DNA from 2 places in the Cupriavidus sp. SIMBA_020 genome. Region 1 is predicted to be linked to the other one. Evidence: predicted binding sites of a transcription regulator. Region 1 holds the regulator's gene; the other holds the start of a gene.

The links. Region 1 encodes FNR, which switches genes on or off when oxygen is low (the NO sensors DNR and NnrR bind a similar motif). Its sites were predicted from a motif close to TTGATNNNNATCAA; they were not measured.
Region 2: a site for FNR is predicted at 2,665-2,678, ahead of SB751_RS08195 (universal stress protein). Genes of this name have one in related genera too.

What each region holds. Positions count from the first base shown of each region.
Region 1 is NZ_JAWRWU010000004.1:255,761-266,990, reverse strand. It holds gene nusA (transcription termination factor NusA) at 1-335, opposite strand, end outside; gene rimP (ribosome maturation factor RimP) at 332-820, opposite strand; gene rluB (23S rRNA pseudouridine(2605) synthase RluB) at 1,160-3,109, opposite strand; gene scpB (SMC-Scp complex subunit ScpB) at 3,138-4,061, opposite strand; gene SB751_RS10405 (sulfite exporter TauE/SafE family protein) at 4,698-5,456, opposite strand; gene fnr (fumarate/nitrate reduction transcriptional regulator Fnr) at 5,541-6,266, shown strand; gene SB751_RS10395 (hypothetical protein) at 6,295-6,540, opposite strand; gene SB751_RS10390 (hypothetical protein) at 6,537-6,764, opposite strand; gene ccoG (cytochrome c oxidase accessory protein CcoG) at 6,805-8,355, opposite strand; gene ccoP (cytochrome-c oxidase, cbb3-type subunit III) at 8,411-9,325, opposite strand; gene SB751_RS10375 (cbb3-type cytochrome oxidase subunit 3) at 9,322-9,492, opposite strand; gene ccoO (cytochrome-c oxidase, cbb3-type subunit II) at 9,498-10,163, opposite strand; gene ccoN (cytochrome-c oxidase, cbb3-type subunit I) at 10,182-11,230, opposite strand, start outside.
Region 2 is NZ_JAWRWU010000003.1:270,868-282,097, reverse strand. It holds gene SB751_RS08210 (PLP-dependent aminotransferase family protein) at 1-660, shown strand, start outside; gene SB751_RS08205 (BON domain-containing protein) at 796-1,449, opposite strand; gene SB751_RS08200 (cyclic nucleotide-binding/CBS domain-containing protein) at 1,519-1,983, opposite strand; gene SB751_RS08195 (universal stress protein) at 1,997-2,485, opposite strand; gene SB751_RS08190 (ABC transporter ATP-binding protein) at 2,954-3,688, shown strand; gene SB751_RS08185 (ABC transporter permease) at 3,682-6,048, shown strand; gene SB751_RS08180 (efflux RND transporter periplasmic adaptor subunit) at 6,055-7,242, shown strand; gene SB751_RS08175 (DUF2892 domain-containing protein) at 7,503-7,715, opposite strand; gene SB751_RS08170 (bifunctional acetate--CoA ligase family protein/GNAT family N-acetyltransferase) at 8,006-10,726, shown strand; gene SB751_RS08165 (hypothetical protein) at 10,723-11,230, shown strand, end outside.

The DNA of each region.
Region 1 (11,230 bases):
GCCTGGGCGCCAATCCGGCCAAATTCCACGGACTCGATCTGCTCTTCGACGAACTCGTCGAGCTGGATGTCCGGATCCTGGTCGCGGGCTTCGAACAGCAGGATCTGCTTGTCCGGCTCCTGCAGGCCCTGCTCGTCGGGGACGACAAGCCAGCGGCGGAACGTTTCGTGCTCACCGGATTCACGGTCGATGGCGACGCGGATATCCACGTCCTCCTCGAAGCGTTTCTTGGTGGCCGAAGCGAGTGCTGCTTCGAGCGCACCGAATACCACATCCTTGTCGACGTTCTTTTCACGCGCAAGCGCATCGACGAGCAACAGAACTTCGCGGCTCATTGCTTGTTCCCTTTTCTTTGATTTCCCTTGAAGTCGATCACTGGCACGAGCCGTGCCTTGTCGACGTCGGATATGGCGAATTCCAGCAGTGCCGGGCCGTCGCGTCCTTCGAATTCCAGGCCGATTTTCTCGGCTCCGGCATCGCCAGTGGGTGCCTGGATGATGCCGACGAAATTCTTCTGGCCATTCACCGGGAGGCGCAGCGTGATCCTGGCCTCGACGCCGGCAAAACGGACGTAATCGGCCAGCTTCTTCAGCGGCCGGTCCAGACCGGGCGAGGACACCTCGAGGCGCTCGTAGTCGACATTTTCGACCGTAAGCACATGGGTAAGCTGGCGGCTTACCTTCTCGCAATCCTCAATGACGATGCCGGTTTCAGGCTGATCGATATAGACACGCAGCAGTCCGGCCGGGGCACGCTCAAGCTCAACCAACTCGTAGCCCATGCCGTTAAGGGTGGTTTCGATCAAATCTGCCAGATGCACTGTATTCCCGAAATAGTGGCCTTCAACACCATGGCAGACACCGGACAACGACTTCCGTTCTGAAACTAGGTTCTGAAACGAGGTTCTGAAACGAACCGCTGCCTTGCCTGCCCCGTCATCCCCGGCGCCGGCGTGGCGCAGTCGCGGCCACAAGCACAAAACGGGCGAACCAAAAAAAAATGGGCGCAATGCCCATCATTCGCCCATCCCCGCTAAGGATGACACTTTTGAATAGACTTTGATTATACGCGGATTATGTCCAAAAGGCAAAAGCCTGACGGGATCCGCGGGCAGCATCCAGGCCAGGGCGAGCCCCGGCCTGGATGCTGCCTGCCTGGCTTAGCGGTGACCGCCCCCCTGGTTGCCGCCGCGACCGCGCGGACGACGCGGGCCACTGGCATTGCCGCCACCCTTGGTTGCCTTCGGCATCACATTGCCGTTGGCCTCGCCACCGCCGCGACGCTGCTGGCCGCGCTGGCCACCCATGCCGCCACCGCCCAAACCACCGCCGCCGCCGAGGCCGCCGCGATTGCCACCGCGCCCACCGGCACCACCGCCACGCAGGCCACCAGCCGCGCCACCACTGAACTTGGTGGTGTGTGACGTCAGCGGCGCCGGGCCGGTCGGGATGTAGCCCATCGAGGTCTGCATCGGATCCGGCTGACCACGGCCGGCACCGCCGTTACCGCGCGCGCTACCCTTCTCATAGCGCGGCAGACCGTCCATGCCGGTGTGCATCGGCATGCCCGCGATAGCCGCCTCGGTGCGTGCCTTGCGGCCGCCCACCTTGGTGGCGCCCTTGCCGCCCTGCTCGCCCTTCGCCGGGGCTTTCAGGCCGATATTGGCCATCAGCGCACGCACGTCGGTCGGGTCCAGCTCCTGCCAGCGGCCACGCTTGAGGCCGCGCGGCAGCAGGAACTGGCCATAACGCGTACGGATCAGGCGCGACACGGTCAGGCCGACGGCCTCGAACATGCGGCGCACCTCGCGGTTGCGGCCTTCGGTCAGCGCCACGTGATACCACTGGTTCACCCCTTCGCCACCGCCATCGGCGATGCGCAGGAAGTTCGCCTCGCCATCGTCCAGCTGAATACCGTGCAGCAGCGCCTGGCGATCGGCCTCGGCCAGCTCGCCCAGCGTGCGCACCGCGTATTCGCGCTCCACGCCGTAGCGCGGGTGCATGAACCGGTTGGCGATGTCGCCCGAGGTCGTGAAGATCAGCAGGCCTTCGGTATTGAAGTCGAGACGGCCAACCGCCACCCACTTGCCGGCCTTGATGCGCGGCAGGCTGTCGAACACGGTCGGACGGCCTTCCGGATCGCTCTGGCTCACGATTTCGCCTGACGGCTTGTGATACAGCAGCACGCGCGGCGGCTTGGACGACACCTTGCGATGGATCAGCTTGCCGTTCACACGTACCTGATCGGTCGGCAGGATCCGCTGCCCGATGTGGGCCGGCAGGCCGTTCACCGAGACACGACCCTCGAGGATCAGCTGTTCCATTTCGCGGCGCGAGCCGAGGCCGCCTTCGGCCAGCACCTTGTGCAGCTTGGGCGCATCATCGTCGGCAGACAGTTCACGCACCGGCTTGGCCTTGGTGCGCGGCAACGCCATCTCTTCCTGATCGAATTGTTCCGAGATCACGAACTTGAAGACGTCCTCGGCACCGCCGGCAGGCTTGCCCGCCGGCTTGCCGCCCTTCGCGCCACGGCCCGGCTTGTCACCAAGGCGGTGCTCGGATTTCTCAGAAGGCTTGCCACCTGCGGCACCCGCCTGACCCTTGCGCTGGCCCTGACCACCCTGGCCACCTTGGCTACCCTGACCGCGCTTGTCGCGCCGGCCGGGCTGCTGGGCTGCTGGCTTGTTGTCGCCATCGACCAGCGCGGCCTTGCGCTGGGGCTGCTGGCGGCGCTTGCGCACGCCGGCGCCGTGCGGCTGCGCGGACTGGCCGTCGGCGTCACCCGCCTCGGCACGCGGTTCGCGGACGTCACCGGTATCGCGATCGGCTGCCGGCTTGCGGCGACCACGGGGACGCGGCTCGCGGCCGGCCGGTGCGGCGGCGGCGGGCGGCGGCGCGTCGGCCTGCGTCGGCGTAGCGGCATCGCCCTCGGCACGGCCACCCTCGCGGTCCTGTGCGGACTGGCGGCGCGACGCCACCAGATTGCGCAGGCCACGGCGCAGGCCCTTGCGGCGCGGCGCGCCGTCGGTGCCATTGCCCGCGTCGGGCGCAGCGCCGGTATCGCCCGGCGCGTCCGGTTGCCGGACGTCTTGCTCAGCGGAATCAGACAAAGTATTCACTATCGATGTTGCGTGTTATTCAGTTGGACACGCGTTCGTCGTCCTCAGCAGGATGCGGCGCGTTGCCGTCCCGGACCGAATCGTCGGCCGCTTCCGGGGAGGAAGCAGCTGTGTCCACGTGGAAACCGTTGGCGTGGGCCAGCGGCGCGTCGTCGTCCTGGCCGCCATCGGCGGGCCACTGCGCAACGCTGTTGTCTTGCGGGTGCGGCGTGTCGTTCTGTTCGGTATTGGCGCCGTGGGCTTCCGTCTCCACCGGCTCCCCATGGTCGCCCTCCGCCGCGGCCACGACCTCCGCTTCCACCACCTCGGTAGCGGTCTCGACGGACTGGGGCTCGGCAAAGGCCTCTTCGTCGCCAGCCGGCGGGTTGGCCGTGGCAACTTCCTCAAAATCTATCGCCTGCTGGTCCAGCAGGGCAGCCTGGACCTGGGCCTGGGCATCCTCGAGCGGCGGCAGCTCATCCAGCGTGCGCAGCCCCAGATCGTCCAGAAACGCCTTGGTCGTGGCGTAGAGCGCGGGCCGCCCCGGCACGTCCCGGTGGCCGATCACCTCGATCCAGCTGCGATCCTCGAGCTTCTTGATCACGTCCGTGCTGACCGTCACGCCGCGGATTTCCTCGATATCGCCGCGCGTTACGGGCTGGCGATAGGCGATGATGGCAAGAGTCTCCATCACGGCGCGCGAATACTTGGGCGGCTTTTCCGGGTTGAGCCGGTCGAGGAACTCACGCATCTCGGGTCGGCTCTGGAAACGCCAGCCGCTGGCCAGGGCCACGAGTTCCACACCGCGTTGCTGCCAGTCCTGTCGCAATTCGTCCAACAGGACGCGGATGGTGTCGGCGCCGACATCGTCGGCGAAAAGACGGCGCAGATCGTTGACGCGCAGGGGCTCCTGCGCACAAATCAGCGCGGTCTCGAGGACGATCTTCGCCTCTTGGGTATTCATGTGATTGTGTGCAGCCTGTCTTTGCACCTGCTCCCGGACGAATCCCGGAGCACTGGAGATTTCGGATACAGCGGTACCGATGCCACCGCCATCTCATTGCGCAGCCAACTCGCAGCCTGTCGCAGCCCAGGCAGCCAAGCGGTGCACTTCGTTCTTTTGCATCGATTTGCCGGGTCGTTCCGGCAGGAGATCGTCCGAATCCGGCTGGCTTCGCCGGGAGTCGAACCTCTTGCGTCGCGCTCTCGCCTTTACCCTCGCAGGCGGAACCCTTCCCCTTGGAGCGGACATTCGCCAGGACAATCAGATTGCCAAGGCGGCAAGAAAAAACGGATATCGGCCCGGACAAGCTTCGTCCTGCGCCTGCGCCACCACTCCACAAGGCCGCCCGGCCTCTTAAACCAGATCTTTTGAACCGGATGAACTGTGGGGACGGATCCGGCAAGCCAATGCTGCCTCGGACCCATGGACACGCATCCCAGATCAGGGATGCCGGCCCGGCGACGCCAGGGAATTACATGGCGCGATACCGTGGTTCTCGCGATTGTATGGCATTCCCGGCCCCGTCCGCAACCCGCCCGCTGCCCGGCGTGGCAAATGGCACGAACCCGGATGGGCTGCCCCCCGCTCGGAATTGCCTCAGAACACCACGCAAAACCCATGCGCCGCCAGGGTCTCCGGCAGCCAGACCGCCCGCGCCACGCCCACCATGCCGAAGCCGATGATCAGCACCCCCGCCACGGCCCGGACCACCGGCCGGCGCGACAAATGGCGCACATACCCCGAAAGCCCCGAAATCGCCAGCAGGTTTGGCAGCGTTCCCAGCCCGAAGGCGAACAGCACCAGCGCGCCGGACACCGCATTGCCGGCCAGCAGCGCCATCGCGAGTGCCCCATAGACCATCCCGCACGGCACGATTCCCCAGGCGAGCCCCAAGCCGAAGCGCCTCATGAGCGGCGTATGTCGGGCGAGGCCGGCGGGCAGCCTGATACCGAGCGCGCCCATGCGACCCACTACCCCCTGGGCCACGCGCACCGCGAGCGCCTCCAGGCGCGCCGCGCGCATGCTGCGCCCACGCAACAGCCAAAAGCCCGACGTCACCAGCATCGCCCCGCCTGCGCCATAGAGCCATCGCTGCACGGGCAGATAGTCCTGCTTCCATACGGTGGCGCCTACGGCACCCATGACGGCCCCCAACAATGCGTAGGTGGTCAGGCGCCCGGCGTGCATCGCCAGTAGTTCGACAAGCCAGCCGCGCGGCGAGCGATGGATCGTCACTGGCACGCGCACTGCCGCGCGCTGCTCGGCGGCCATCGCTATGCCGCCGCACATTGCGGCACAGTGGACGCCACCAAACAACGCAACGATAAAAACACTGAAAAGCACACCAAATGGCAACGGTCCCTCGCTTCCGCGTCACTTCACGCGGTAAAATTGACTTGTCGCGCCCCTGCTGCAATGCGCATCACCAAGAGCCCTCAATTGCTTACCTCCATTCCCGTCACCGAGATCTCGCCCCGCTGCTCCACGTGCGGGATGGGTCAGCTTTGTCTGCCGGTAGGCATGTCGCAGCAGGACCTCCTGAAGATGGACACGCTCGTGCAGGAACGCGTGCGCGTGCACAAGGGCGAAACGCTGTATCGCATGGGCGATCCGCTTACCGCCGTCTATGCCGTGCGCTTCGGCACGCTCAAGACGCACGTGACGCTCGAGGATGGCCGCTCGCAGATCACCGGCTTCCATCTGCCCGGCGAGATCGTCGGCCTGGATGGCCTTGGCGAAATGCAGCATGCCTCCGATGCCACGGCCCTCGAGGACGCCGAAGTCTGCGTCGTACGCTTCAGCGAGCTGCAGGCGCTGTCGGGTGACCTGCCCTCGCTGCAAACCCAGTTCCTGCGCTTGATGAGCAAGGAAATCTCGCAGGACCAGGTCATGCTGATGACACTGGGCTCGATGCGCGCCGAGGAGCGGCTCGCCGCGTTCCTCGTCAATCTTTCCGAGCGCCTGTCGGCGCGTGGCTACTCGTCTAGCGAGTTCGTGCTGCGCATGAGCCGCGAGGAGATCGGCAGCTATCTGGGCCTGAAACTGGAGACCGTCAGCCGCCTGTTCTCCCGTTTTGCCGAGGCGGGCCTGATCCAGATCCGCCAGCGCCACGTCAAGCTCATCGACATGGCCGGCATCAAGCAGATCTACAACCGATCCTGCTGAGGCCACCTTGCCGGCGGTGGTGCGCGGGCTACTCGAGTTCATCGGTATCGCTGAGCGGCGTCGGCATGGTGTAGAGCGTCAAGCCGCTCGACAAGGCGCAGAACAGCCACGCCAACAGGAATCCCACGGTGTAGATCGCTTCGCGCGACGCGTCGACCGGATGACCGAAGAAGTTCAGGTCACTGGGATCCACAATCGAGAACACCGTTGCCGTGGCCACGCCGCCGATCAGAAACGCTGGCCACATCACCCACATCAGCCAGCGCAGTCTCATGGCCGCCTCGCCGTGTCATTGACATGGGCGTCGGCGCGTGCGGCGGACCCATCCAGCTTTTCCACCACCAGCCCATGCCGCGCAGCATTGCGCACCGGCACGTCGGCGTGGGTATTGGCGAGCCAGATCGTCACGCCACAGCCGATCATCGCCAGCAGCGGGCCACTCATCAACAACCACGGCCACGGTTCCTTCCACCACGGCTTGATTTGTTGCGCTGTCATTGCCTACTCCTTGCGTCGATAGTTTCCTGGATGACCCGCACTACAGGCCGCGCGGCACGATGAAGCTGGTCGCTTCCTGGATCTGCGCGCGTTCCCGCGCATCGTCCACGCCCTCCCCCGTGACCGTGATGCGGATCTTGTGCGTACCCTCTGGCGCGTCGTCGATAGGGATACGGATACGCACGGGCAACAAGCGGTTCGACGTGGGCGCCAGTGTTTCCGCCGACTTGTCGTACTCGATGGTCAGCCCTTGCAGCGCCGCGCTCGTCGCCTGCACCCGGACGCGCATCGGAGCCTCGGTGGTATTGATCAGTTGCAGCCGGTACACGTTCTCGATCCATCGACCTTCGACCTCGCGGCCCAGGGCACCACGATCGCGAATGACATCGACCTTGAGCGGCGCGCGCATCGCCAGCGACCCGATAAAGCCCCCCACCAGCACCGACCAGATCACCGCGTAGATGATCGTCCGCGTGCGGAACAGCCGCCTGCGCGCCGCCACCGCCGACAGGCTCTTGCGCATTGCGTTCTCGGAGGTGTAGCGGATCAGGCCGCGCGGATAGGCCATCTTGTCCATGACCTGGTTACAGGCGTCGATGCAAGCTCCGCAACCGATGCACTCGTATTGCAATCCGTCGCGGATGTCGATCCCGGTCGGGCAGACCTGCACACAGATGCTGCAATTGACACAATCGCCAATGCCGGCGGCCTGCCGGTCTGTCTTGCGCGATCGGCTGCCGCGCGGCTCGCCACGACCTACGTCATAGGTCACCACGAAGGTATCGCGGTCGACCATCACGCTCTGAAAGCGCGCGTACGGGCACATGTACTTGCACACCTGTTCGCGCATGAAACCCGCGTTGCCCCAGGTGGCGAACGCATAGAACAGCATCCAGAACGACTGCCATGGCCCCAGCGAGAAATCAACCACCTGCCCGCCCAGCTCGCGGATCGGCGAAAAGTAGCCGACAAAGGTGAAGCCGGTCCACAGGGCGACCACCACCCAGAGCGCGTGCTTGGTCGCCTTGAGCCGCAGCTTGCGCAGGCTCCACGGGTCGCCGTCCAGCCGGATGCGGGCGATGCGGTCGCCTTCCACGCGCCGCTCGATCCACATGAAGATCTCGGTGTAGACGGTCTGTGGGCACGCGTAGCCGCAGAATAGCCGGCCCGCAATGGCGGTGAACAGGAACAGCGCCAGGGCCGAGATGACGAGCAGGACCGCGAGGTAAATCACGTCCTGCGGCCACAGCACGAGGCCGAAGATATAGAACTTGCGGGCGCCGAGGTCGAACAACACCGCCTGCCGGTTGTTCCATTGCAGCCACGGCGTGCCGTAGTAGACCAGCTGGGTGAGGATGACGAGCCAGACGCGCCAGCTCGAGAAGGCGCCCGTGACCGAGCGCGGATAGATCTTGCGCCGGACCTCGTAGAGCGTCTCTTCAGAAGATTCAGCCGATTGGGCGGGCTGGGCAGGCTGCCCGGATCGAGGCGCGGCTGCCGGGCGCCATGGCGGGCTGTTGTCCGGCCGTGAGGGCTCCGGCGTGGCGGCGTCGTCCGCCACGGGCTGTGCAGCGTTGGGGGGCGCGTTCATCTGGTGTTCCTCGCGCCCCGGCAGGCGGCTTGCCGCCCTGCCCGGGGGCTGTTGATCATTGTCCGGCCGCTCCTGTGTTGGAGAGACCCCACACATAGGCCGTTAGCATGCGGATACGCTCGGGCGTCAGGATTTCCTCGTGCGCGGGCATGTGGCCGTTGTGGCCCTTCAGGATCGCCTCGACGATGGCATTTTCCGAGCTGCCGTAGAGCCAGACGCTGTCCGACAGGTTCGGCGCGCCAAGCGCCTGGTTCCCCTTGCCGCTTGCCCCATGGCAGGCTGCGCACGTGGTCTTGAAGGTGCCTTCTCCCCGCGACGCACGGATCGGATCGGACGCCAGGCCCGAAAGCGAGCGCACATACTGGGCCGTGTCCCCGGCGAGTTTGGCGTCGATGGTACCGGCGAACGGCGGCATCATGCCGTTGCGGCCCTTGGCGATCGTCTGACGGATCGTGTCAGGGTCGCCGCCATAGAGCCAGTCGTTATCGGCCAGGTTCGGGAAACCGCGGCTGCCGCGCGCGTCGGAGCCATGGCACTGCGCGCAGTAATTCAGGAACAGGCGCTGGCCGATCTCGCGAGCCTCGGGGTCGGCTGCGACCTTCGTGACGTCCATCGCCATGTACTTCCCGTAGATCTCGTTCTGAATCTTCTCGGCGGCCTGGCGATGCGCAGCCAGTTCGCCCTGCGAGGAGAAGCCCAGCACGCCTGCGTAGGAACCCAGGCCCGGATACAGAACCAGATAGCCCAGGCTGAAAATGCAGGCCAGCAGGAACATCCACATCCACCAGCGCGGCAGCGGATTGTTCAGTTCGCGCAGGTCACCGTCCCAGACATGGCCGGTATCCTCGGTCACAACCTGGCTTTTGGGCACCCGGCGCTGCGAGAACAGCAGCCACACGCACCACGCGATGCCGACCAGCGAGATGGCCGTGATGTAGTAACTCCAGTAATCGGAAATGAAATCGCTCATGGCTGTGGGTTCCGGCTTGTCGTTATCGTGGTCTCGTCAGGCAACGCGAAAGGCAACATGGCCGACTCCTCGTTGGCGGCCTGGCGACGCGTCGACCAGGCCCACCAGCAGATGGCGAGGAAAGCCAGCATCGACAGCACGGTGGCAGCGGAAGTCAGGATAGCCATGGCGTTTACTCCTTCGGGGCGGTGGCCGCCGTGGTGGCGTCCACGCGCACATTGCGGCGGTTCAGGCCGAGGCCTTGCAGGTACGCCACCATCGCGTCCTCTTCGGTCTTGCCGGCGAGTTCCTCGGGGGCGTGGGCGATTTGCTCCTCGGTGTACGGCACGCCCAGTCGCTGCAGCGCGCGCATCCGCGCCTGGATATCATCAGTCGGCAGCGTAGCCTTCTCGAGCCACGGGTACGACGGCATCACCGATTCCGGCACCACATCGCGCGGATTGCGCAGGTGGATGCGCTGCCAGTCATCCGAATACCGCCCGCCCACGCGGGCGAGATCCGGCCCGGTACGCTTGGAGCCCCAGAGGAACGGATGGTCATACACCGACTCGCCGGCCGTCGAGAAATGGCCATAGCGCTCGGTCTCGGCCTGCAGCGTGCGCACCTGCTGCGAATGGCAGCCGACGCAACCCTCGCGGATATAGATGTCGCGGCCCATCAGGCGCAGCGGCGAATACGGCACGATGCCCGCATCGGGCTTGGTCGTGGAATGCTGGAAGAACAGCGGCACAATCTGCACCAGGCCCGCAATGCTCACCACGATGATCGTGGCGATGATCAGCCAGCCGACGTTCTTCTCAAGCGTTTCGTGGGTGAAGAATCCTTGTTTTTGTGACATCTCAGCAATCCTCGGCGGTCAATGTGCGGAAGCCTGCAGGCTGACCGGAATCGGCGCGTCCGTGGCGGGCTTGCCGACAATCGTACGCACCACGTTGTAGGCCATGACCAGCATGCCGGTCAGGAAGCACAGGCCACCGAGCAGGCGGATCAGGTAGAACGGGTACTTCGCCTTGACCGCCTCCACGAATGCGTAGGTCAGCGTGCCGTCCGGCTGCGTGGCGCGCCACATCAGCCCTTCCATCACGCCGGCGATCCACATCGAGGCGATGTAGAGCACCACGCCAATCGTCGCAATCCAGAAGTGCCACTCGATCAGCTTGACGCTGAACATCTCCTTCTGCCCGAACAGGCGCGGAAACAGGTAGTACAACGAGCCGATCGAAATCATCGCGACCCAGCCCAGCGCACCCGAGTGGACATGGCCGATCGTCCAGTCCGTGTAGTGCGACAGCGAATTCACGGTCTTGATGGACATCATCGAACCTTCAAACGTGGCCATGCCGTAGAACGACAGCGCCACCACCATGAACTTGAGGATCGGGTCCGTGCGGAGCTTGTGCCAGGCACCGGACATGGTCATGATCCCGTTGATCATCCCGCCCCAGGACGGCGCGAGCAGGATCAGGGAGAACACCATGCCGAGCGACTGCGCCCAGTCCGGCAGCGACGTGTACTGCAGATGGTGGGGGCCAGCCCACATATAGGTAAAGTTCAATGCCCAGAAGTGGACAATGGAGAGCCGGTACGAGTAGATCGGCCGCTCGGCCTGCTTCGGGATGAAGTAGTACATCATCCCAAGGAAGCTGGTGGTCAGGAAGAAGCCCACGGCGTTATGGCCGTACCACCACTGGATCATCGCGTCCTGCACGCCCGCATAGGCGGAGTACGACTTCCACATCGACGCCGGCATCTCGATGTTGTTCACGATATGCAGGATGGCGATAGTCAGGATGTACGCGCCGAAGAACCAGTTGGCCACATAGATATGGCGCGTCTTGCGCTTGATGATGGTGCCGAAGAACACCACCGCGTAGGCGACCCAGACCAGGGTGATCAGGATGTCGA
Region 2 (11,230 bases), on a different contig from region 1:
ACGCGCACCGTACCGCAGGCACGGCGCGAACTGCTGGCCGATGTCGCCCTGCGCTACAGCGTGCCGATCATTGAGGACGATGCGTACGGAATGCTGCCGCCGAACGGACCGGACGCGTTCGCTACATTGGCGCCGGAGCTCACGTACTACGTGACCGGCTTGTCCAAGTGCTTTGGCGCCGGGCTACGGATCGCGCTCATCCACGCACCGACGCCGCGCCAGACGCAGCGGCTCGCCGGCACACTGCGTGCCACCACGGTGATGGCGAGCCCGTTCAACACGCTGCTGGCCACGGCTTGGATCCAGGATGGGACGGTGGACGACATGCTCAAGGCGTTGCGGGCCGAGAATGTGGCGCGCCAGGCGATTGCACGTGAGGTACTCGGCGAGCGGCGCTTCGAGGCCGATCCGAACGGGTTCCATCTGTGGCTACCCATTCCTGCGGCAAGCGCATGGACCCCGTCCGAGCTTGCGCTGCACCTACGCTCGCGTAGCATTGGCGCGGTGTCGAGCGTAGCGTTTTCCACGGACGGCAACCCTCCCGATGCGATCCGTCTCTGCCTCGGTGGCCCGGGCGATCGTGATGAAATCGAGGAATCACTGCGGATTGTGGTGGACACGCTGGACGACCCGCATCACCTGCATTCGGCGATGCTTTGAAGTCCAGTCTCCAGGGTCTTCCCGGCGCCGGCACAGGCCGGCCGGCCAATTCATCGGTGAATCGATCGGTCGTGCATCGAGCGGTGGTGCATGAATTCACAAGCGTCGGCAGGACCTGCCAACGCTTGTCACCGCCTACAGATTCACGCGGATGTTGTTGACCACCGAGCTCACACCTGGCGCCGACCACGCTGCGTTCATCGCGGCCTCGCGCTCGGCCCACGTGCGCAGGCTGCCACCCAGGGTGACCACGGCACCTGCGACGGCCACCGTCACCTGCGCGGCATCGTTTACCGCCTGGCGCTCGATGGCGGCCTTGATGCGCGCACTGAGGTCCTCCCGGCTTGCCTGCGGGCGGGTGCTGATCGCGTTGATCACGTTCTTCACACCGAGCAATCCCGACACCGCGCGTTCCGCGGCCATGCGCTGGTAGTTCCAGTCCACGGTTCCAGTGAGCCGGACTACGCCCTGCTCCACCGTCACCTGAACGCGATCAACCGGAACGAACGTATTCCACGCCAGCACATTGGCCACCGCCCGCGCGATATCGCCATCGGTACGCGCCGCATCGGCGGGCAGTCGCACGTCGATCTCCACAGCGAGCGCCTTCACGCCCGGGATGCGCCGTATCGCTTCTTCCGCCGCATTCTTCTCGGCAAAACTCGCCAGGTGCCCGGTCAGCGTTACCACGCCGTCGCGCACCTGCACGCCGATGCCGGCAGCATCGACTGAGGGCTCCCATTCCAGTTCCTCCAGAACACTCTCCTTGAGTTGCGTATCGTCTTTCATGCCTGACTCCCCTGTGTCGTTGCCATTTTCAACCCGGCGCCACTACCTGGCGGTACCCCCAGCGCGCCACTACACGCGCAGCGGCGGCTGCACGTATCCCGAACGCTCACGCTCCTGTTCATTGCGCACGAGCGCGGCCAGCATGCTCCAGTCTGCCGCGATTGCGCCGAGCAGATCATCGAGCGAGACCACGCCGGTCAACGCATCGCCGTCGAGCACGCCGAGCCGGCGTACGCCATGCGATAGCATCAGCTGCATCGCATCCTGGATCGTCGCCTGGCTGTGGATCGTCACCAGACCGGGCGTCATCGCATCGATCACGCGCGCCAGGCACGGGTCCGCACCCATCGCGGCGCCAGCGAGCACGATGTCACGGTCCGTCAGGATGCCCACCACGCGCTCGCCGGCCGGCGTGCTGTCGGTCACCACCAGGCTTCCGACGTGCTTGTCACGCATCTGCACCGCCGCCTCCTGCAGGCTGCAATCGGATGGAATGTGCACGGCTTCGCGTGAACAGATGTCCTGAATATTCATGATGTCACTCCTTTTAAAGTGTGGCGCGAGATGGGGCCGGTGCCGCCGTTTCGTGGGATACCTCGTGCACCAGGAGCACCGGCACCGTGCAATGACGCGCGAGCGCTTCTGCCACGCTGCCCAGCAATACGCGCCTGAGGCCGTGCCGGCCATGCGTGCCGACCACCACCAGGTCCGGACGCGATGAACGCACGTACTTCTCGACAAGTCCCGCCACGTCGCCCATGTTGAGGATCTCGTCAATCAGCGTCTCCACATGGCGCACGCCGGCCGCGTCGGCTACGCCGGCGGCATCGCGCAATAGATCGTTGCCGGCCGCCACCAGCGCCGGGCTGACATCGGCGCGCAGGCCGTAGCCGGTCTCGTACTGCAGGTATGCGTAGTTGATGACGTGCAGGATCTCCAGCCGCGCCCCGCAACAGAACGCAAGCCGGATCGCCTCGTCGAGCGCGCAACGCGCACACTGGCTTTCGTCGATTGCCACCAGAACATGTCGGTACATGGCCGCTACTCCTCCGCCAAACCGGGAACCACAGTGCCCCCCATGCGCCAAATCATCATTCGTCGCGGTGTTTCCGGGGCCGGCCTGCCGAGCCCACGCCATCGTCGGGATGGTGGGTCGATGGGGCAGTCGGGTGCTGCGGTTGCCAAGCCAATATAGAAGGACACTTGGACCGCAGACTGATCTACATCAAGGCTTCTCAAGCCGGGTCGGAGGACTCACCTGCAGATCTCCGCGAATCGCCGCGCCACTTTCGGCCGCTGCTGCAAAACCTGACGTGTATCAAGGCCCGCTCGCGCGACGCATATACGTTAGAAGTGCGCAACGGCTGCGCGAGTGCGTCATGTCACAGCCGGAATAGCGATCCATACCCGTGACGTTTCATTGAAGCGACAGACATGCGGAGGATGTAATGGAAGACATTGTCCTGCCGATCAACGCATCGGCCTCCAGCTAAGCGGCGGTGCAATGGAGCGCATCAGCGACGCGGCGAACGGCCGGGAGGCGCTGTTTCGACTGCGAAACGTCGGCAAGACCTACGACATGGGTGAAATCCAGGTCCGCGCACTTGCCGGTGTGGACCTCGACCTGTACGGTGGGGAGTTCGTGGTCCTGCTGGGTGCATCGGGAAGCGGGAAGTCTACGCTGCTCAATATCCTCGGCGGCTTGGACCGGCCCAGCATCGGGACGGTGGTGTACCGCGATCACAACCTTACCGACGCCGACGATGCGGGCCTGACCCGCTACCGACGCGAGCATGTCGGCTTTGTCTTCCAGTTCTATAACCTGATCCCGAGTCTTACTGCGCTGGAAAACGTCGCTCTCGTCACGGAGATCGCCCTGCAGCCGGTGGAGCCGCTCCGCGCGCTTGGCATGGTCGGCCTGGCGCAGCGTAAGGATCACTTTCCGGCACAACTCTCCGGCGGAGAGCAACAGCGTGTAGCCATCGCGCGCGCCGTGGCCAAGCGCCCCGACATCCTGCTGTGCGACGAACCAACCGGCGCGCTCGACTACAGCACGGGAAAGCTGGTGCTCGACGTGCTTGAGCAGGTGAACCGCGAACTTGGCGCCATTACTGTCGTCATTACGCACAACGCAGCGATCTCGGCGATGGCCGACCGCGTGGTGCATATCAGCAGCGGGGCAATCCTCGGCATCGAGCGCCATGTCGCGCGCGCACGCCCCTCGGAGCTGTCATGGTGAGCGCGCGATCGAAAATGCTGGGGCGCGACCTGTGGCGGCTGCGCGGGCAGGTGCTCGCCGCTGCACTCGTGGTTGCCTGTGGCATCACCGTCCTGGTCGGGATGCAAGGTGCCTGGGAGTCGCTGGTGATTGCGCAGGAGCGCTACTACGTCAGCCACCGTTTTGCTGATGTGTTTGCCAGTCTCAAGCGTGCGCCGGCAGGTGTCGCCGATGAGATTCGCGCCTTGCCCGGCGTCAGGGGCGTCGAGACGCGAATCGTTCGGGACGTGACGGGCGATGTGCCAGGGTTCAGCGAGCCCGCCACCCTTCGGCTGGTGTCCTTGCCGGCCATCGGCATGCCGGTCGCAAACGCGCTCTTCCTCTTGTACGGCAACTATCCCAGCCCTGCCCGGGAAGACGAGGTCGTAGCCAGCGCGGTTTTTGCCGCAGCGAATGGCCTGAAGGTGGGCTCCCGCGTGACCGCTGTCCTCAACGGGCGCGCACGGCAATTGCAGGTGGTCGGCATCGGAATGTCGCCTGAGTATGTCTACGAAGTGGGTCATGGCATGGTGTTTCCGGATAACCGTCGCTTCGGCGTGCTGTGGATGGGCCGGGATGCGCTGGCATCGGCATTCGGCATGGAGGGCGCGTTCAACGATGTGGCGCTGACCCTCGACGCAAAGGTCGATCCGCGCCAGGTGATCGGCCCGCTCGACCGCCTGCTGGCGCGCTATGGCAGCCTCGGCGCCTACGGCAGGGAGGATCAGCTTTCGCATCGGTTCCTGACCGACGAACTGGGTGAGATTGGCATCACCGCCACATATGTGCCGGCCTTGTTTCTCGCGGTATCTTCATTCCTCCTGTACGCGCTGCTGAGCCGACTTGTGACCGTTCAGCGCGCCGAGATCGGCTTGCTCAAGGCGTTCGGCTATAGTGGCCGTGCTGTCGCCCTCCAGTACCTTCGCTTCGGGCTCGCCACCGTTGGGGTCGGCATTGCGGCCGGGATTCCGGCAGGCCACTACTTCGGGCAGCTGATGGTTGCCCTGTACCGCCAGTACTTCCACTTTCCGCAACTGCAGGCCGTGCTTAGCCCGCGCGCACTCGTGCTGGCCGTGCTGGCAAGCACGGCGGCGGCGATGGTGGGGGCCGGCGCCGCCGTGTGGCGCGCGGCCAGGTTGCCACCTGCCGAAGCCATGCGCCCGGAACTGCCCGCTGGCTTCCGCGCGGGCCTGCTGGATCGTATCGGGCTGCTGCGCGCGATGCCCATCCCGTTACGCCTGATCCTCCGCAATCTTGCCCGGCGGCCGGGCAAGGCCGTGCTTTCGATGATGGGGATCGCCCTGGCCGTCGGGCTCATGGTGGTCGGCAGATTCGGCCTTGACGGTGTCAACGAGATTCTTGCCTTGCAGTTCGGTCGGGTCCAGCACGACGACGTGACGCTGATCTTCACTGACGCCCAGCCGGCCGGCGCCGTCTTCGATGTCGTGCAGCTGCCCGGCATCCTGCGAGTCGAAGGCTTTCGGGTGGCCCCGGTCTGGTTACGCCACGGCCACCGCGCGAAGCGGGTGGAACTCACGGGCCTTGATGCCGATTCGGTGTTGCACGAGGTCGTGGGCCATACCACGGGGCGCCATCAAGTGAATGCGGATGGACTTGTCATCTCGGCGAGGCTGGCAGCGACCTTGCACCTGCACGTTGGCGATCGGGTGGAGGTAACGTTGATGGAAGGGCGGCGCAACACCTTCAGCCTGCCCGTGACGGCCACCGTTGACGATCTGCTTGGCCTTGGCGCCTATGTGGACCGGCTCGCGTTGTCGCGGTACCTCGGCGAGAGTCCCGCCATCAGTGGCGTCCATTTGCGCATCGACACGCAGATGGCGGAGTCGTTGTACAGCAGGCTCAAGCGGCTGCCGGCGATCAGCTCCGTCATTGTGCGCCGAGCGGTGTTGGAGTCGATCGGCAATACGCTCGATCGCACCTTCGTCATTTCGAGCCTGGTCCTGGCGGGCTTCGCCTCGGTCATCGTCGCTGGCGTGGTCTATAACAATATCCGCATTGCGCTCTCAGAGCGTGGCAATGAATTGGCAAGCCTGCGCGTCCTGGGCTTCTCCCTTCGCGAGGTGGCAACCATTCTGATCGGCGAACAGGCGCTGCTGACGGCTGCGGCATTGCCCCTCGGCATCGCCGTAGGCTATGGTCTCTGCGCACTGCTGGTGCCAGTATTCGACCGTGATGCCTTCCGGATTCCTCTTGTGCTGGAGCGGGTCACGCTTGTCTTTGCCATGGTGCCCGCCGCGTGCGCCGCGCTCGTGGCGGGGCTCCTCGTCTTGCAACGCCTCAGGCACCTTGACCTGGTCGCGGTGCTGAAGACGCGGGAGTAGCACGCCATGCGCCTCTCGGGCGGCACCGCCGCCATCGTCCTTGCCGGAATCGGATTGATCGCTGGATCCGCCTATCTGCTGAAGCCCGCGCCGTTGGCGGTCGACACCGTTCAAGCCATACGCGGTGCGCTCGAGATCACGATCAGCGAGGAGGGCGAAACCCGAAGCAAAGAGCGCTTTGTCGTTACGGCGCCGGTCAGCGGCAGACTGATGCGCATCGGGCTGCGCGAAGGGGACCTTGTCGAAGCCGGACAGGTCATCGCCGAACTGGCGCCATTGCCGCTGAGCGCGCAGGAGCAGGAAGAGGTCCGGGCACGAGTGGCCGCGGCGCGGGCGATGCACCGCGAAGCGCTGGAGCGGGTCCGGCACGCTGCCGAGGATTACGCGCAAGCACAACGCGAGCGGCAGCGGATCGAGCGTCTGGTGCGCGAGCGCTTCCTGTCGCCACAAGCGGGCGAGCAGGCCGCCAACCTTGGCATCACCGCGGGAAACGAGCTGGCGGCGGCGCAGGCACGGGCCAGCGCGGCGCAAGAGGAGGTCCGGGTGGCCGAGGCCGGCATGGTCGCCTTGCGTGCGCTCAAGGGCGAGTCCCCCCCCTTGGTTGCGGTGACGGCGCCAGTCGCCGGGGCGGTGCTGGAACTGCCCGAACGCAGCGAGCGTATCGTGAGTGCAGGCACGGCGTTGCTAACGGTCGGCGACACGCACGACCTGGAGGTTGTGGCGGAGTTGCTGTCTACTGAAGCCGTGAAGGTGCAAACCGCGATGCCGGTGCATATTGACGGCTGGGGCGGCGACGCGCAGATCCGTGGCATCGTGCGGCTTGTCGCGCCGCATGCCTTCACCAAGATCTCGGTCCTTGGTATCGAGGAAAAGCGGACCCATGTGATGATCGACCTGATCGAGCCCCCTGCGCAGCTTGGCGATGGCTTTCGCGTGATCGCGAGGATCCGCCTTTGGCGAGCAGACGATGTGCTCAAGATCCCGATCAGTGCGGTCTTTCGATGTGACACGGCGCGCTGGTGCGTGTTCGCAATCGTAAATGGTCGCGCGGTACGGCAAGAAGTTCGCGTTGGCCACAGGAATGCCGAGGAAGTCGAATTGCTCGACCCACTGCCAGAGGGCCTTCAGATGGTTCGATATCCGTCGAACAGCCTGGCGGACGGCCAGCGTGTGACCAGACGAAAGGCTCAATAATTGGGCAGGTCCCGCCCCAAAAGGAAGCCGTTGCAGTCACCACATGTGACGTGGAGCCTCGGTCGCCTTGATGGCCTATTGAGGGCATCAAGTAGCGTCGATATTTGACTTTGGTCCCTGCTGATCACGGACCAACCCAGGCGCAACCTGACTAGACCGGATGTCGACCACCGTTGACCGGCAACTCTGCGCGGGGCCACTTGCATTTGGAGGAATTCGAGTGAAACGGTGTTCACCGTGACCCCACGGGGAGGCAATCATCAAGGCCTTCGCAGATTCTTCGGCACATTGCGTGGACAAGTGCTCAGATTGAACAACCGGTAGAGCGGGCAATATCCAACGGCACCGGTCAAGAGCGGCACTAGCCCAATCCATCCCCAAGGGCCGATCAGGCTGGTGGCTGCCGCCCCGACGAGCCCGATGCCAACAGCCATGCGCAGCACGCGGTCCGCGCCACCTTCGTTACGTTCCATGATGGCACCTTCCCTTTCCTTCAGACACAAGGTGGCAACTGCTCAACCCGTATAGAGGGATATTGCTCATGAGGATCTCCCTGCTGTATGGCTCGCCGAAGCACGAGCGACTTCATATTGGCAACGACGACGGCGTTGCCATTGCGCTAGATCAAGCCCGCCCCACTGTGCATTTCTATATTGGGGAGGTGTGCAATGACGTGCTCTTTGGAGCCCCTGTTGGATGACCGCCTGTGGGCCTATGGCCATGCATGCGCCGTCGCTGTTCCCTGGCCAGGAGAGGCCTCCCGATGACCGTGCGCAATCTCAAGCATATGTTCCGCGCCACATCCGTGGCAGTGATCGGAGCGTCCACCCGTCCTCAGCGAGTGGGTAGCACCGTGCTGGCCGACCTGATGACGGCGGGCTTCAAGGGAAACATCTACCCGGTCAATCCCAAATACGCCGCAGTCGCCGGCCTGCATTGCTATGCGGCAGTGGAGGAACTGCCCGCATGCCCCGATCTCGCCGTCATCTGCACACCGCCGGCAACGATACCGGCCATCATCGCGGAGCTCGGCCGGCGGGGCTGTCGTGCCGCAGTGGTTCTGAGCGCCGGCATGTCCAGGCCAGACGCCGAAACTGGGATCACCCACCAACAGGCCATGCTGGAAGCAGCCCGCCCGTGGCTGCTGCGCATACTAGGACCCAACTGCGTTGGTCTGATTGTGCCAAAAATTGGCCTCAACGCCAGCTTCGCCCATGCCATGGCGTTGCCCGGCAAGCTCGCGTTCGCTACACAGTCTGGAGCGCTGGCCACGGCAGTCCTTGACTGGTCACTTTCGCGCGGCATCGGCTTCTCACATTTCATATCGCTTGGAGACAGCGCTGACGTCGATGTCGCAGACGTGCTGGACTATCTTGCCAGCGAGGCCGATACCCATGCCGTCCTGCTGTACGTGGAGGGCGTCCGCGACGGCAGAAAGTTCATGTCCGCGGCACGCGCTGCCGCGCGCAACAAGCCCGTACTCATCGTCAAGGCGGGACGTACACCGGAATCCGCCAAGGCCGCTGCCTCCCACACAGGTGCACTGGCCGGCGCCGACGACGTGTACGATGCAGCGATCCGTCGTGCCGGCCTGCTGCGCGTCGATACGACCGAAGATCTCTTTGATGCCGTCGAAACCCTTGCCCGCGCACGGCCACTCTATGGCGAGCAGCTAGCCATCGTGACCAATGGCGGAGGCGCCGGCGTGATGGCGACTGATGCGCTGCTGCGCGGCGGCGGCGCACTGGCGGGGCTGCCGGCAGGAACCATGGCGCGGCTCGACGCCGCCCTCCCGTCGACATGGTCGCACGGTAATCCTGTCGACATCGTGGGCGACGCGCCGGTAGCGCGCTATGTGGACGTCGTGCGCGCCCTTGCGGAGGCGCCAGGCATTGACGCCCTACTGTTACTGCACGCGCCGACCGCTATCGTCCGCAGCGCTGAGATCGCGGAGGCGATCGTCGAGGTCGCGCGCAGCCAGCCGGTTCCGCTCTTCACGAGCTGGCTTGGCGGCGACGCTGTCAGTGCGGCCCGCCGCCTCTGCCGCGATGCGGGCATCCCCACCTATGACACCCCCGAACAAGCCATAAAGGGGTTCCTGCAGGTCACCACGTACCGTCGCAATCAGGCACTGCTGATGCAGACGCCACCGTCCGTCAGCCCGGATATCGCGCCCGACAACCGGGCCGCCCGGCGCATTATCGATACTGCTCGGCAAGAAGGCCGCACGCTGCTGCATGCGCACGAGGCCAAGGGGGTGCTTGCCGCGTACGGCATCCCGGTCGTCGAGACGCGTACTGCGCCAGACGCCGAATCGGCAATCCTCGCCGCACGGGACCTTGGCTTTCCTGTTGCGCTGAAGATCGTTTCACCCGATATCTCACACAAGTCCGATGCGGGCGGCGTGGCGCTCGACCTGCGTTCGGATGAACAGGTTCTGGCGGTCGCACTCGCGATGGTGAAGACGGTGCGGGAGCGCGCACCGCTCGCCCGGATCGAGGGGTTCTCGGTCCAGCGCATGGTGACGAGCCGGACGGCGTTCGAACTCATCCTCGGCGCCGCCAACGATTCGGTGTTCGGTCCTGTGATGCTCTTTGGCCACGGCGGTACAGCCGTGGAGCGCATTCGGGACTGCGCTGTGGCCTTGCCTCCGTTGAATCCCTTGCTCGCGGCTGAACTCGTGTCGCGCACGCGCATCTCGCACCTGTTGAGCGGGTACCGTAATGTGCCCCCGGTCGACATCGACGCCGTGATTGGCGCGATACAGGCCGTATCGCAGCTCGTCTGTGACGTGGAAGACATCATCGAACTGGACATCAATCCGCTCGTGGCGGCCCACGACGGGGTGATCGCACTCGACGCCCGCATCGCGTTACGTGGGAGCGAGGTGGGACCGCGTTGCCGGCTTGCGATCCTGCCTTATCCGGCGACACAGGAGCGCCCTGCCCTCTGGCAAGGTGAAGCGCTCACGCTGCGCCCGGTGCGGCCGGACGACGAACCTGCGTATCGCGTCTTTTTTCAGGCACTGGCACCGTCCGACGTGCACTCCCGCTATCTGTGCATGTTCAGGCAGCCCGAGCATAGCCAGCTAGCGCGCATGACCCAGATCGACTATGCGCGGGAGATGTGCTTTGTCGCCGTCCGGCAAGGCATGCAGGACGGCGACAAAAGCGAATTCATTCTCGGCGAATGCCGTGCGGTGGCAGATCCCGACAACCAGCGTGCGGAGTTTGCCATCTCGGTGCGTTCCGACGTAAAGGGGAAGGGACTTGGCACCCTGTTGTTACACACACTGCTCGACTACTGCCGCGCGCAAGGTACGGCCGAACTGTACGGCGTTACCGAAGCCACCAACGCCCCGATGCTCGCACTGGCCCGGCGGTTCGACTTCGAGTTGACCGCTACGCCAGACGGCATCCATATGCGTCGCGCCCTGGCCGGGGTGGCCCCGGCTATACCGACTGCTTTACCGGAGGTAACTTGACCATGAAACCCCATGAAGGCTTGCTTGCCGCATTCCTGGCCATCCTGCTCATGGCACCGTCTGCCCTGGCGCTGGCACAGCGCCCTGACACGCAGGGGCCCGCCCAGGTGCCAACCATGCGCGGCGCGGACCTGCTGACCCCAGCGGAGATTGCCGACTTCTGCGCGCGCATGGAGCACGCGCAAACGCCCGACGCGCGCCGTATGGAGACCCGCCGATTAAGGGGACTGATGCGGATGCGTGCCACGGAGCGCGGTGTGCGCCTCTCTCCCGGCGATGGCACAGGGCGCCCGGGCATGGGCAACACGGCCTGTATGGCCCGCCCAGGCCAGACGGACGCGGTTGCCGCAATCGGGCTCGCGGATGCCGGCGTCGCAGCACCGCACGAGCAACTGCGGGACGGCATTGCCTACCTGAGCGGCGGCATCGGCGCCGATGAGGCCTCCGCGATGCGCCTTGCCGCGTCCCGCTACAGTCTGCGCCTGACGTTCACGGGCCGCCACG